DNA from 4 places in the Alteromonas sp. ABV2_168 genome. Region 2 is predicted to be linked to each of the others. Evidence: predicted binding sites of a transcription regulator. Region 2 holds the regulator's gene; each other region holds the start of a gene.
The links. The regulator MetJ, encoded in region 2, represses methionine synthesis genes. The targets are predictions, from matches to a motif close to TAGACGTCTAGACGTCTA.
Positions count from the first base shown of each region.

Region 1: serA (phosphoglycerate dehydrogenase) is a predicted target of MetJ. The motif match lies at 1,918-1,935, and genes of this name have one in related genera.
Region 3: metK (methionine adenosyltransferase) is a predicted target of MetJ. The motif match lies at 1,751-1,768, and genes of this name have one in related genera.
Region 4: metA (homoserine O-succinyltransferase MetA) is a predicted target of MetJ. The motif match lies at 1,448-1,465, and genes of this name have one in related genera.

Region 1 is NZ_JBSWYQ010000009.1:53,241-56,408, forward strand. It holds gene ACXAH4_RS14000 (GAF domain-containing sensor histidine kinase) at 1-504, shown strand, start outside; gene ACXAH4_RS14005 (5-formyltetrahydrofolate cyclo-ligase) at 488-1,108, shown strand; gene rpiA (ribose-5-phosphate isomerase RpiA) at 1,168-1,827, shown strand; gene serA (phosphoglycerate dehydrogenase) at 1,966-3,168, shown strand, end outside.
Region 2 is NZ_JBSWYQ010000003.1:57,678-60,845, reverse strand. It holds gene ACXAH4_RS05845 (malic enzyme-like NAD(P)-binding protein) at 1-322, shown strand, start outside; gene ACXAH4_RS05840 (MFS transporter) at 420-1,628, shown strand; gene metJ (met regulon transcriptional regulator MetJ) at 1,677-2,000, opposite strand; gene metF (methylenetetrahydrofolate reductase) at 2,157-3,041, shown strand.
Region 3 is NZ_JBSWYQ010000003.1:422,881-426,048, forward strand. It holds gene ACXAH4_RS07440 (hypothetical protein) at 1-255, opposite strand, end outside; gene metK (methionine adenosyltransferase) at 449-1,594, opposite strand; gene tkt (transketolase) at 2,059-3,168, shown strand, end outside.
Region 4 is NZ_JBSWYQ010000015.1:43,587-46,754, forward strand. It holds gene ACXAH4_RS18990 (homocysteine S-methyltransferase family protein) at 1-433, opposite strand, end outside; gene metA (homoserine O-succinyltransferase MetA) at 437-1,375, opposite strand; gene ACXAH4_RS19000 (DUF2802 domain-containing protein) at 1,506-1,988, opposite strand; gene ACXAH4_RS19005 (chemotaxis protein CheW) at 2,027-2,515, opposite strand; gene ACXAH4_RS19010 (chemotaxis protein CheW) at 2,533-3,168, opposite strand, start outside.

The sequences.
Region 1 (3,168 bases), on a different contig from region 2:
AAAGGCCAGATTAAAGTGCGCAGTTGGCAGGGCCGTGGTACCTGTGTGACGTTTGCAGTGCCGGCGGACACGGCCGGAGAGAAGACTGGCGGGAATCAGGAGGATGCTGCGGGCAAGAGATTTGTCGCTCCGTTTATCAAAGACAACCCGGCAATACTGATTTTGTCAGCACAGGAAGATGTTTCAACAATCACCGTCATACTCAACCGCCTGAAGATTGATGCCGAAACGGAAAGTGATGTGAAGGAAGCCGCCCGAAAATTACAGGCGCGGCAATATGACCTGTTATTGCTGTCAGCGAAAGCGGTGACCAATGAAGAAATCACTCAGTTCAGACAACAGGACCCCTGTTTAGCTATAGTGGCTTTAACAGAAGATTTATTCACTGAAGACAAACAATTGCGGCAAACCGGCATTGATGCCGCCCTCACACTCCCTGTGAATAATGATACACTTTACGACACCTTAAGTTTCTTCTTATTACCCGATGGAAAAAATCAGTAGCGCAGGATTAACACGTCAGGAGTTACGCAAAGTACTGCGGTTACGCCGCAACAACCTGTCTGAAGAGACGCAGGCTCAGGCTCCTGAGCGCCTGAGCCGTGTCTTGACGACACTGCCGGAATGGCAACACGCCACACATGTTGCGGCATATCTGGCAAACGACGGAGAAGTCAGCCTTTCGGACACCATTACCACCGCCGCAGCCCAGAATAAAACCGTCAGCCTGCCGGTACTGCACCCGTTTAACCGTCAGCATCTGCTATTTTTGCACTATCATGACAACACCGTACTGGTGAGTAACCGCTTCAATATTGCTGAGCCTCAGTTACGCTGCCCTGATGTCATACCTTTTTCCCGTCATGATTTAATCCTGATGCCGCTCACCGGTTTCGACGAAAAAGGAAACCGGCTGGGCATGGGTGGCGGATTTTACGATCGTACGCTGGCTCCTTATCGCAACGCAGCTTCCCGTCCCCAGCTTGCCGGTATCGCGCATGATTGCCAGCAGGTTGATGCACTGCCGGTTGAACCCTGGGATTTCCCCCTGGATCTCATCATCACACCTTCCGGCGTAATACGGCCGGATAAGACTAATTGCCCTTAATTTCGTCTCCCATTCCTGCAGTTTTCAGTTAAACTTCTGCAAAACTTTGGAGAACCCCTATGGATCAGAACGCGAAGAAGAAAGCTGTAGCCGAAGCAGCCATAAAATATGTAGAGCCGGACACCATTGTTGGTGTGGGCACAGGCTCAACGGTTAATTTTTTTATTGATGCGCTGGCAGAAATTAAACACAAGATTGTTGGTGCAGTATCCAGCTCTGACGCATCAACAGAAAAACTTAAAGCCCACGGCATTGAAGTATTTTCGCTGAATGAAGTAGACAGCCTTTCTGTGTATGTTGACGGCGCTGACGAAGTGACAGAACACAAGCACATGATCAAAGGCGGCGGCGCAGCCCTGACGCGTGAAAAAATCGTCGCAGCGGTAGCGAAAACCTTCGTGTGTATTGTAGACGACACCAAACAGGTACCGGTACTGGGCAAATTTCCGCTTCCTGTTGAAGTCATTCCCATGGCGCGCTCTTACGTAGCCAGAGAGCTGGTAAAACTGGGAGGCGATCCGGTTTACCGTGAAGGCGTGGTGACTGACAATGGCAACGTGATACTGGATGTTCACAACCTGAACATAATCAATCCCCGGGAAATGGAAGATGCTATTAACAGTCTGGCGGGCGTAGTCACTAACGGTATTTTTGCTAACCGTGGCGCAGATATTGTGCTGGTAGCAACCGGTTCGGGCGTAATTACGGTCAGCGACTAAACTTAACCACCCTATCAGCAAGCCGGATATAAGGCTTGCTGAATGAAATAGCGCTTTTAACCAACAACGATATCTGTTATTTTGCCCATATAGACGTCCAGATGTCTTTTTGCAACCAACTATTCGAGATGTGAGGCAATGAGTAAAGTATCCCTACCCAAGGACAAGATCCGTATATTGCTACTGGAAGGCGTTCACCAAAGTGCCGTTGAAACCTTAAACAGTAACGGTTACACCAATGTTGAGTATCTGAAGACCTCCCTGTCAGAAGAAGATCTCATCGAAAAAGTGAAAGATGTTCACTTTATCGGAATCCGTTCACGAACTCAGATCACTGAGGCCGTGGTTCAGGCCGCTGAAAAGCTGGTTGCTGTAGGTTGCTTCTGTATCGGTACCAATCAGGTAGATTTAAAAGCCACTCAGTTTAAAGGCATTCCTGTATTCAATGCACCATTTTCTAACACCCGTTCTGTAGCAGAACTGGTGCTGGGCCAGTTAATTCTTCTTCTTCGCGGCGTACCGTCAAAGAATGCCAAAGCCCATCGCGGTGAGTGGGAAAAGAGTGCTGTCGGCTCGTACGAAGCCCGTGGTAAAACGCTGGGTATTATTGGTTACGGCCACATTGGTACACAGCTGAGCATTCTTGCTGAGCACCTGGGTATGCGCGTTCAGTTCTACGACATTGAAGACAAGCTGGTACTGGGTAACTCTGTGCAGGTGAAATCACTGGATACCCTTCTGGCGACATCTGACGTTGTTTCTCTGCATGTTCCTGAAACCCTGTCTACTAAAGACATGATTGGCAAAGCAGAACTGTCGAAAATGAAAAAAGGCGCCATTCTTATCAATGCGTCCCGTGGTACCGTTGTTGATATTGATGCACTGGTTGAAGCCATGGAAAGCGAACACCTTGCCGGTGCCGCTATCGATGTATTCCCGGTTGAGCCGAAATCGAATACTGAAGAATTCGAATCGCCGCTGCGTCAGTTTGATAACGTGATCCTTACCCCACACGTGGGAGGCAGCACACAGGAAGCGCAGGAAAATATCGGTATTGAAGTAGCCGGTAAACTGGCGAAATACTCTGACAACGGTTCAACTCTGTCTGCTGTGAACTTCCCTGAAGTATCCTTACCGGATCACCCCGGCCGTTCACGCTTACTGCACATCCACGAAAACCGTCCGGGTGTTCTGAACCAGATTAACCAGACATTCGCAGAAAAAGGTATCAACATTGAAGCTCAGTACCTGCAAACCGTTGCTGATATCGGTTACGTAGTTGTTGATGTGGAAGCAAACAAGGCCGATGAAGGTCTGGCCCAGCTTCAAAACATTAAAGGC
Region 2 (3,168 bases):
CCCCAACCAAGTGAACAATGTACTGTGCTTCCCGTTCATTTTCCGTGGTGCACTGGATGTTCGTGCTTCGACCATTAATGACGAAATGAAAGTCGCTGCGGTTGAAGCATTACGTTCAGTATCGAAAGAGCCTGTACCTGAAGAAGTATTGAAAGCCAGTAAATCAGCATCGCTGACATTTGGTAAAGATTACATTATTCCTAAACCTATGGATCCCCGTTTGCTTCACCGTATTGCCAGTGCCGTAGCACAGGCAGCGATTGACTCAGGCGTCGCCGGTGTTGAATCCTTACCGGCAAAATACACGGGTAACAAAGACTGATTGAAGCATACTGACTTCATTTGTTACGGGCCGGTTATACTACCGGCCCGTTTTCGTTTATCTTCCCGCTTCCCCTAATCTGACGGACAAAGATTTCATGTGGTCAAAAGCACTTATCGGGCTCATCATCGGACGAATAGCTACCACGCTTATCGGCTCAACCATGGCAGTCAGTATAGGCTGGCATTTATACGAAGCCACCGGCGAGGCCTTTGACCTGGCACTGGTAGGCATTTTTCAGATTGTGCCGGTGATCAGTTTATTCCTCGTGGCAGGTTGGGCTGCAGACAACTTTTCCCGCAAAAGCATTTTATTAATTTCTGCCGGATTGCAGTTACTGGTGGTGCTGGCCGTCGCTTTGCTGATGAATCAGCCGGAACTGAATAAATGGGCGCTGTTTTGCTCGTTATCGGTATTGGGCGCAGGGCGGGCTTTCTTCGCACCGGCCATTCAGTCTGTGTTGCCGAATATCGTCAGCACCGATCATCTGGGGCGTGCGGTGGCTGCCATAAGCTCTATCTGGAATATCGCCTTAACCGTGGGGCCTTTCCTCGCCGGCGTGTTACTGGCGGCGCTCGACCGTCAGCTCTACTGGGTGCTCATCATTTTCGGCCTGTTTACGCTGGGTGGCTTTTCTTTATTGCCCGCTCTGAACATTCATTCAGAGCGCAAACTGGCACTTAAAGATATATTCAGCGGTGTGGAATACCTGATGCACAACAACGTTGTCCGCGGAGCGCTGTTTACTGATCTTGTGGTCATACTATGTGGCAGTGTCATGGCCATATTACCTGTGTTTGTGAAAGACGTCTTACATGAAGGTCCGGAAACTCTGGGTTTATTGCGGGCCATGCCGGCTGTGGGTGCGACGCTTATCGGTCTGACAATGGTACGACGTAAGCGGGCTATTGAACGCAATGGCCCGCTGCTGTTCTGGTCACTGATCATCTTCAGCTTTTCCATTATCGGCTTTGCCTTTTCACAGAACCTTTATGTGGCTTGCTTCGCTTTACTGATTTATGGCGGTTCAGACATGATAAGTGTGGTGATCAGAAGCTCAGTAGTACAAATTATGACACCGGACGCATTACGTGGCCGGGTGAGTGCAGTGAACTCCCTGTTCATCGCGTCTTCCAACGAACTCGGAGACTTCAGAAGTGGTTCGGTGACGGCAGCAGTTGGTCCGGTAGCCTGCGCGGTTGCGGGCGGAGTAATGAGCCTGGGTATTGTGCTCCTGTTCCGCTCAACTTTCAGGCCTCTATTCGAATTACAAAAAATCGAACCGCCCTCAGCCAGGCAAGACTAAGCTTGCCCCTGATACAAAAAAGCCAGAGTGATTTGCTCTGGCTTTACTTTATTCTTCTTCGTTGTCGGCGGTGGGGTCGATCCCCATCTCTTCCATCATTTTCCTTGCAACGGCAGGAACACGGTTAGGGTTATCTTTGCGCAAATCGTCGTCGTCAGGCAGCGGCTGCCCGGTGAAAGCATGAAGGAATGCTTCGCACAGTAACTCTGAATTCGTCGCGTGACGCAGGTTATTAATTTGTCTGCGGGTTCGCTCGTCTGTGAGCACCTTAAGCACATTAATCGGAATAGAAACAGTGACTTTCTTTACTTGTTCACTCTTTTTTCCATGCTCTGCGTAAGGGTGTATATACTTACCATTCCATTCTGCCATGTGAAATCTCGGACTGCCTGTTATTTTACTTTATAAGCGGAAATTCTAAACAATGTAGCGAAAAGGTCAATTAAGCCGTGTAAACCTCTTGACGTCCAGACATATATTAATTAGTTTAGACGTCTAAACGTCCAAAGAATTGAGTGAGTCAACAAAATGGTTTCCTATGCACAAGGTATCGACGCCTTAAACCAGTCATTGTCCGAATTGCGTGACATTGATGTCTCTTTTGAATTTTTTCCGCCTAACTCGGAAAAGATGGAACAAACGCTGTGGAAATCTGTTGAACGCCTGGCGCCTCTTAAGCCTTCTTATATGTCTGTGACCTACGGTGCAAACAGTGGTGAGCGTGACCGCACCCATGATGTTGTTAAACGCATTCAACAACAAACCGGTGTACAGGCAGCCCCTCACCTGACCTGCGTGGACGCAAGCCGTGATGAACTCAAACAAATTGCTCAGGAGTACTGGGATTCGGGTATTCGCCGTATTGTTGCTCTGCGGGGCGATTTACCGAAGGGCGTAGATAAAACCGAAATGTATGCCTCTGATCTGGTGGCACTGCTGAAAGACGTGGCAGACTTTGATATCTCCGTCGCCGCCTATCCGGAAAAACACCCGGAAGCGCCGAATGCCCAGTTCGACTTGCTTAACCTGAAGCGTAAAGCGGAAGCCGGGGCTTCTGAAGCAATTACTCAGTTCTTCTTTGACACCAGTGTTTACCTGCGTTTCCGTGACCGTGCTGCTGCAGCCGGTATCGATTTGGATATCGTCCCCGGGATCCTGCCGGTTACGAATTATCAGACACTGATTAAGTTTGCCGGTTTCACCAATGTTCACGTACCCGGCTGGCTGCACAAAATGTACGAAGGGCTTGATGACGATGATCAGGCAACACGTAATCTGATTGGCGCAAACATCGCCATGGAGCAAGTAAAAGTGCTGGCGAAAGAAGGGGTAAAACACTTCCACTTCTACACCCTGAACCGCTGCGAACTCAGCTACGCCATCTGCCACATGCTGGGCGTTCGCGCTGAATAGGCGGATTTCTCCCGGCATCTTCGCTGGGCGCGAAGGCCAGAGAAAAAACACGCCGGAACTCCATCCATGGAGGCTCGGCTGCAGCATCCCTGCTGCAGACGGTTTTTTCTCTGGCCTCCTCCCCCTT
Region 3 (3,168 bases), 370 kb from region 2:
CGAGACCCTCACGGAGTCTACTGAGTGATATGTACTGATCTTGTCAACCCACTGGTCGTGATAAGGCAGCTCGCGGTTGTAGCGCACCCCAAATCGCCAGGCCGGCAGGCGCTGACTGCGAAATGAAATTTCAGACTGATAGGGGGAGGCAACGTATACTGGCTGACTTCTTTTCGTATCAGAAAGCACACTGCCGCCTGCATGACACAGCGTACTTAATAAAGTCAGACAACTCACTAGCCAGAAGTATTTCATGGCATGGTTCCTATGTGTGTGCCTGAGTCTGCAGCTCAGTTAGGGATTGATTATCGGGCAGGCAATGCGATTTATACTTAAGTGTAGTTGGTTTGGATGATTATCCCAGTGAGAAAATGTAATTATTTTTAAAATAATTTAAATTAAAAAAAGCGGCATGTGGGAACATGCCGCCTACCTTTTATTTTTGTCTTTATACAGAGGCTTTAAGCGCTTCTGCTTTGTCTGTGGCTTCCCATGGGAATTCATCACGGCCGAAGTGGCCGTATGCAGCCGTTGGACGGTAAATCGGACGTTCCAGATCAAGCATCTTGATCAGGCCGTAAGGACGTAAGTCAAAGTGTTCACGTACCAGTGCCACCAGTGTTTTCTCATCAACCACACCTGTACCAAACGTTTCGATACTGATAGATGTTGGCTCTGCTACCCCGATAGCGTAAGACACCTGAATTTCGCAACGCTTCGCCAGACCGGCTGCAACGATATTCTTCGCCACATAACGACCTGCGTATGCCGCCGAGCGGTCTACTTTTGATGGATCTTTACCGGAGAATGCACCTCCACCGTGACGGGCCATACCGCCGTAGGTATCTACAATAATTTTACGGCCAGTCAAACCACAGTCACCCATTGGTCCGCCGATAACAAAACGACCAGTCGGGTTAATGTGGAATTGAGTGTTTTTGGTCAGCCATTCCGAAGGCAGTACAGGCTTAATCACTTCTTCCATAACGGCTTCGCGAAGTTGCTCTGTGGTGACCTTTTCATTGTGCTGAGTAGACAGAACAACGGCATCAATACCCACCGGTTTGTCGTTCTCATAAATAAAAGTCACCTGACTTTTTGCATCAGGGCGCAGGAAATCAAGCTGACCGGACTTTCTCACTTCGGCCTGCTTTTGCACCAGGCGGTGTGCATAGGTGATCGGTGCCGGCATTAATACGTCAGTTTCGTCACTGGCATAGCCGAACATCAGACCCTGGTCACCGGCACCCTGTTCTTCAGGGCGGGCACGGTCAACACCCTGATTAATGTCAGGAGATTGCTTACCAATCGCATTCAGCACAGCACAGGAGTCAGCATCAAAGCCTACATCTGAGTGGTTGTAACCAATTTCTTTTACCGTCTGACGGGTCAATTCTTCAATATCGACCCAGGCGGATGTGGTGATCTCACCACCTACCAGTACCATACCGGTTTTTACATACGTTTCGCAGGCAACCCGTGCTTTGGGATCCTGTTCTAATATGGCGTCAAGCACAGCATCTGAAATCTGGTCGGCAATTTTATCCGGATGTCCTTCTGAGACTGATTCCGATGTGAATAAATGTGCGGCCATAAATCCTCCGTTATTTCTGGGTTAACCAATACATCACTATCATAAGCTTAAGTGACTGGCTGGTTGGGTATATTCGTTCGCCCCCGGGTATATTCTGTCGTCCCGGACGATGAACAGCATTGTACCGGGTTCGTATGAAAATACCATCTTTACTTCTGGACGTCTAAAAGTCTATTTGTTACGTTTCGTTGACAGTCCGGTTCGTTATTACGTGAGTAAGACGAAAAACGATTTCTGTCAGCAGAGAACCTGTTTTGCGCAACGACTATCCGAATAATTGTTATAAGTTAACTAAATTCGATAAGTGCACCCGGTATAAAACACATTGAACTGGTTATGCGCTTAGGTAAGAATAGTCGCCAGTTTGAAAATTCATAGTCGGCAGCAGGAATTCCTATCCGTTTCCGGATTAATCTCCGGGTTGTCAGTGTCAAAGTTTTAAGCAAATTATTAAAGGAGTTAGCATGCCAACTCGTCGTGAACTTGCCAACGCTATCCGCGCACTTAGCATGGATGCAGTTCAGCAAGCCAAATCAGGCCACCCGGGCGCCCCTATGGGTATGGCGGATATCGCACAGGTTTTGTGGTGCGATTATCTTTCTCATAACCCGTCTAATCCCAACTGGGCGAACCGCGACCGTTTTGTGCTTTCAAACGGTCACGGCTCTATGCTGCTTTATTCATTGCTGCATCTCACGGGTTATGATCTGCCGTTAGAAGAGCTGAAAAATTTCCGTCAGTTACATTCTAAAACCCCGGGTCACCCTGAATATGGCTATGCGCCGGGTGTTGAAACCACCACCGGTCCGCTGGGACAAGGGATCAGCAACGCCGTAGGTATGGCGCTGGCAGAGAAAGTGCTGGCTGCACAGTTTAATCAGGACGGCCACGATATCGTCGACCATTATACCTACACGTTCCTGGGTGACGGCTGCCTGATGGAAGGTATTTCTCATGAAGTATGCTCGTTAGCCGGCACATTAGGTCTTGGCAAGCTGGTAGCGTTCTACGATGACAACGGCATCTCTATCGACGGTGAAGTTGAGGGATGGTTCACCGACGATACCGTGAAGCGTTTCGAATCATACGGCTGGCATGTCATTGCCGGTGTTGATGGTCACAACCCTGATCAAATCCGTAAAGCGGTTGATGAAGCCCGCGCGAATACCACACAGCCTACACTAATCTGCTGCAAAACCATTATCGGTTTTGGTTCCCCTAACAAGCAAGGTAAAGAAGATTGTCACGGCGCTCCGCTGGGTGATGACGAAATTGCATTAACCCGCAAAGAACTTGGCTGGACCCACGGTGCCTTCGAAGTACCACAGGATATTTACGCTGAGTGGGATGGCAAAGAGAAGGGCAGTGCAGCAGAAGCGAACTGGAACGAAGCGTTTGCAGCCTATGAAAAAGCGTTCCCTGAACTGGCAGCAGAATTCAGCCGCCGTGTAAATGGTGATGTACCGGCTAACTTCGTTGAAAAAGCGGATGCTTACATTGCGAAACTGCAGGCTAATCCTGATGCTCCGGCAACCCGTAAAGCATCGCAGAATGCACTGAATGCATTTGGTCCG
Region 4 (3,168 bases), on a different contig from region 2:
GTGATATCGATGCTGTGCGATTTGTGGGACCGAGGACCCCTGCCACATACCGGGGCTTATCCGGTGTTTTTGCAGTAAACTCATCACAGGCTTTACGGGCCAGCTTAGCAGCAGCAAGGTTAATGTCTTTCGACTGCGCTTCCATGTCGTAGTCAGCCATGGCGATGGTGGTAGCATTGAACGTATTGGTTTCAATGATATCTGCACCGGCTTCAAGATAAGCACAATGGATATTATAAATAATGTCCGGCTGAGTAATCGCCAGCAAATCGTTATTGCCTTTTACATCGCAATGCCAGTTAGCAAATGCCTCACCACGATAATCGGCTTCTTCCAGTTTGTGCTCCTGAATCATAGTACCCATGGCACCGTCCAGAATCAAAACGCGCTTTGCCGCTGCATCCAGAAGTTGTTGTTTTGTACCTGATGTCACTTATTACCTCTTTGGCCGGGGTTTCTCAGCCAGCTGACTCAAATCATAAGGTGTTGTCTGATAAACATAGTAGTTCAGCCAGTTATTGAACAGCAGACTACCATGGGAGCGCCAGCGAACCAAAGGCGCTTTTGCGGGGTCATCGTCTGTAAAGTAGTTAGCCGGCACTGCCGGATGGGTATCCGCCTGTAAATCACGGAAATACTCGTCATGCAGAGTTTCCGGATCGTATTCAGGATGCCCGGTAACAAACACCATACGCTTATCTTCAGATGCGATGGTGTATGCACCCGCCTCATCAGATTCCGTAATGACCTTCAAACCTTCAACACTGTTATATTCACCGGAGTCAATATACCCGAAACGGGAATGAGGCGCATAAAAAACCGGATCGAAACCTCTCAGCAACTCGTTATAAGGGTCGAGCACTTTATGCTCAAACACACCAGAAAGTTTGGTTTCCCTGAGTTTTCTCTGCACGCCGTAAAAATGATACATAGCTGCATGAGCCGCCCAGCACAGATAGAGTGTGGACTGCACATTACGTTGCGCCCACTCCAAAATTTCTGTCATCTGATCCCAGTATTTTACTTCCTCATAAGGCAAGTGAGCCAGCGGTGCACCTGTCACGATTAAACCGTCGTATTTCTTATCAGCAATTTCAGAAAAGTCGTGATAGAAGGCGTCCATGTGAGATTGTGGCGTGTGCTTTGGCGCTAATTTGTCTACGCGGATCAGGTTCACGTTCACCTGCAGAGGTGTGTTAGACAGCAAACGTAAGATTTGCACTTCCGTTTCAATTTTATTGGGCATGAGATTCAGGATCCCCACTTCCATGGGGCGGATATCCTGTGTCGCTGCGCGGGTGCTGTCCATTGTGAAGATATTCTCACCTGACAACACATCCTGCGCGGGAAGTTGTTCGGGAATACAAATAGGCATGGCAGCTCCAACAATTAACGGATAATAACGTTATTGTGGCTGAATCCCGATAGATGTCAACATCTTTACGGCTGGACGTCTAAACGGCTCAATGCATTAATCTAACCCTGGTAGAAGAGAGAACTTACCTTTAGTTGCGCTGACGATGCATGCTGATAAGCAGCTCAGCTTCAGCCCGGGGCAGGTCGCAGGCTTGCATTACCTCTTCGACGTCAGCACCGGCTTTGACCAGCTCAGCGGCGCGGGTGTATAAGCGCATGGACGGGTCCTGACTTTTTACTTCACGTAGCTGGTTTTCGAGTTGTGTGCATTGATCTGCCAGCTCCCGCATGTGTTTGCCCTGTACCATCGAACGGGTTTGCATTTCACCGTTCTGGTTTTCCAGGTCATTAATTTCCAGTTGCAGGGTATCGATGTGTTCTTTTTGATAGCGGACAGTATCGTCGAGTTGTTTAAACTGACGGTTGAAGAAAAAATACATCCATATAACAGCAATGACGGCGAGTAACCCTGTAGCAACAGCGAGTAAAGATAGTGCCGGCACGTCCATATTGATGTGTTTTCTCCCTTTGATAATAGCGCGCGCTGAACAGCGCAGCGAAGATACAGGCATTGACAAGCGCCCGCCGGATTAGCAGGCGCTGCATGACATTACAGACTGCTCAGTTCATCCCACTCGTCATCACTGAGAAGCTTATTAAGATCTACAAGAATCAGCAATTCACCATCACGGTTGCTCACGCCCTGAATGAACTTGGCGCTCTCTTCAGTACCCACGTTAGGCGCACTGTCAATTTCAGATGATTTCAGATAAACCACTTCGGCAACGCTGTCTACCAGGATGCCGACAACCTGCTCATCGGATTCAATAATTACAATCCGTGTGTTGTCGGTCATATCGGTTGGCATAAGGCCAAAGCGGGCGCGGGTATCAATAACCGTCACAACATTACCACGCAGATTGATAATGCCTAACACATATTCCGGTGCACCGGGAACAGGCGCAATTTCGGTATAGCGTAAGACTTCCTGAACCTGCATTACGTTAATACCGTAAGTTTCGTCACCTAAACGATAGGTAACCCACTGAAGCACCTGATCGTTATCCGGCGCGTTATTCGTTGTGCTCTTGTCATTCATGAACCTGGCTCCCCGGGCTATGGCGTCTGGTCGTTACTGCCTAAGCCGCTATTTAGCATTGCGATTAACTGATATACGTCTATTAACGCACACATTTTTTCTTTTACCATGCCCGCTAACCATGGACGCTTGCCTCCTGACTCACGCCATTTTACCTCGTCCCTGGTCAATGTAACGGTGTTGACCAGTTTGTCGCTGGCTAAGCCCCACAAACTGTCCCCTAACATAATAAGATACTGATAGTTTAGCGTTTCTGCGAGATTTTGGTCGTATTTTTCTGGCATAACCCACATTGCAGTATCGACAACGTTTATTTTTTGATCACGATGAAGCATTACGCCCTTGAACCATTTGGGTTTTCCTATCAGCCCACCCACTTTTTCAATCCGGTGAATGCCACCTAAAGTGATAAGCGGTACAGCCAGCGTTAACCCCGCCACTTCAAAAAACAATGCCTGAAAACGATTTTCCAGCATGTCTTTCACAGGCGTGGTTTTGACCGGCGGAGGTACTGCCCCGCTCAGTTGTTCAACGGCCGTCTCCGTAACATCATCAGTGACTGGCGGCGCTATGACCGGCTCAGCCACAGGAGCAACCACAGGTTCTTTGGCGATAATGTCCGCCGTGGCCTGTTCCAGCAAACGGGCAGTGTT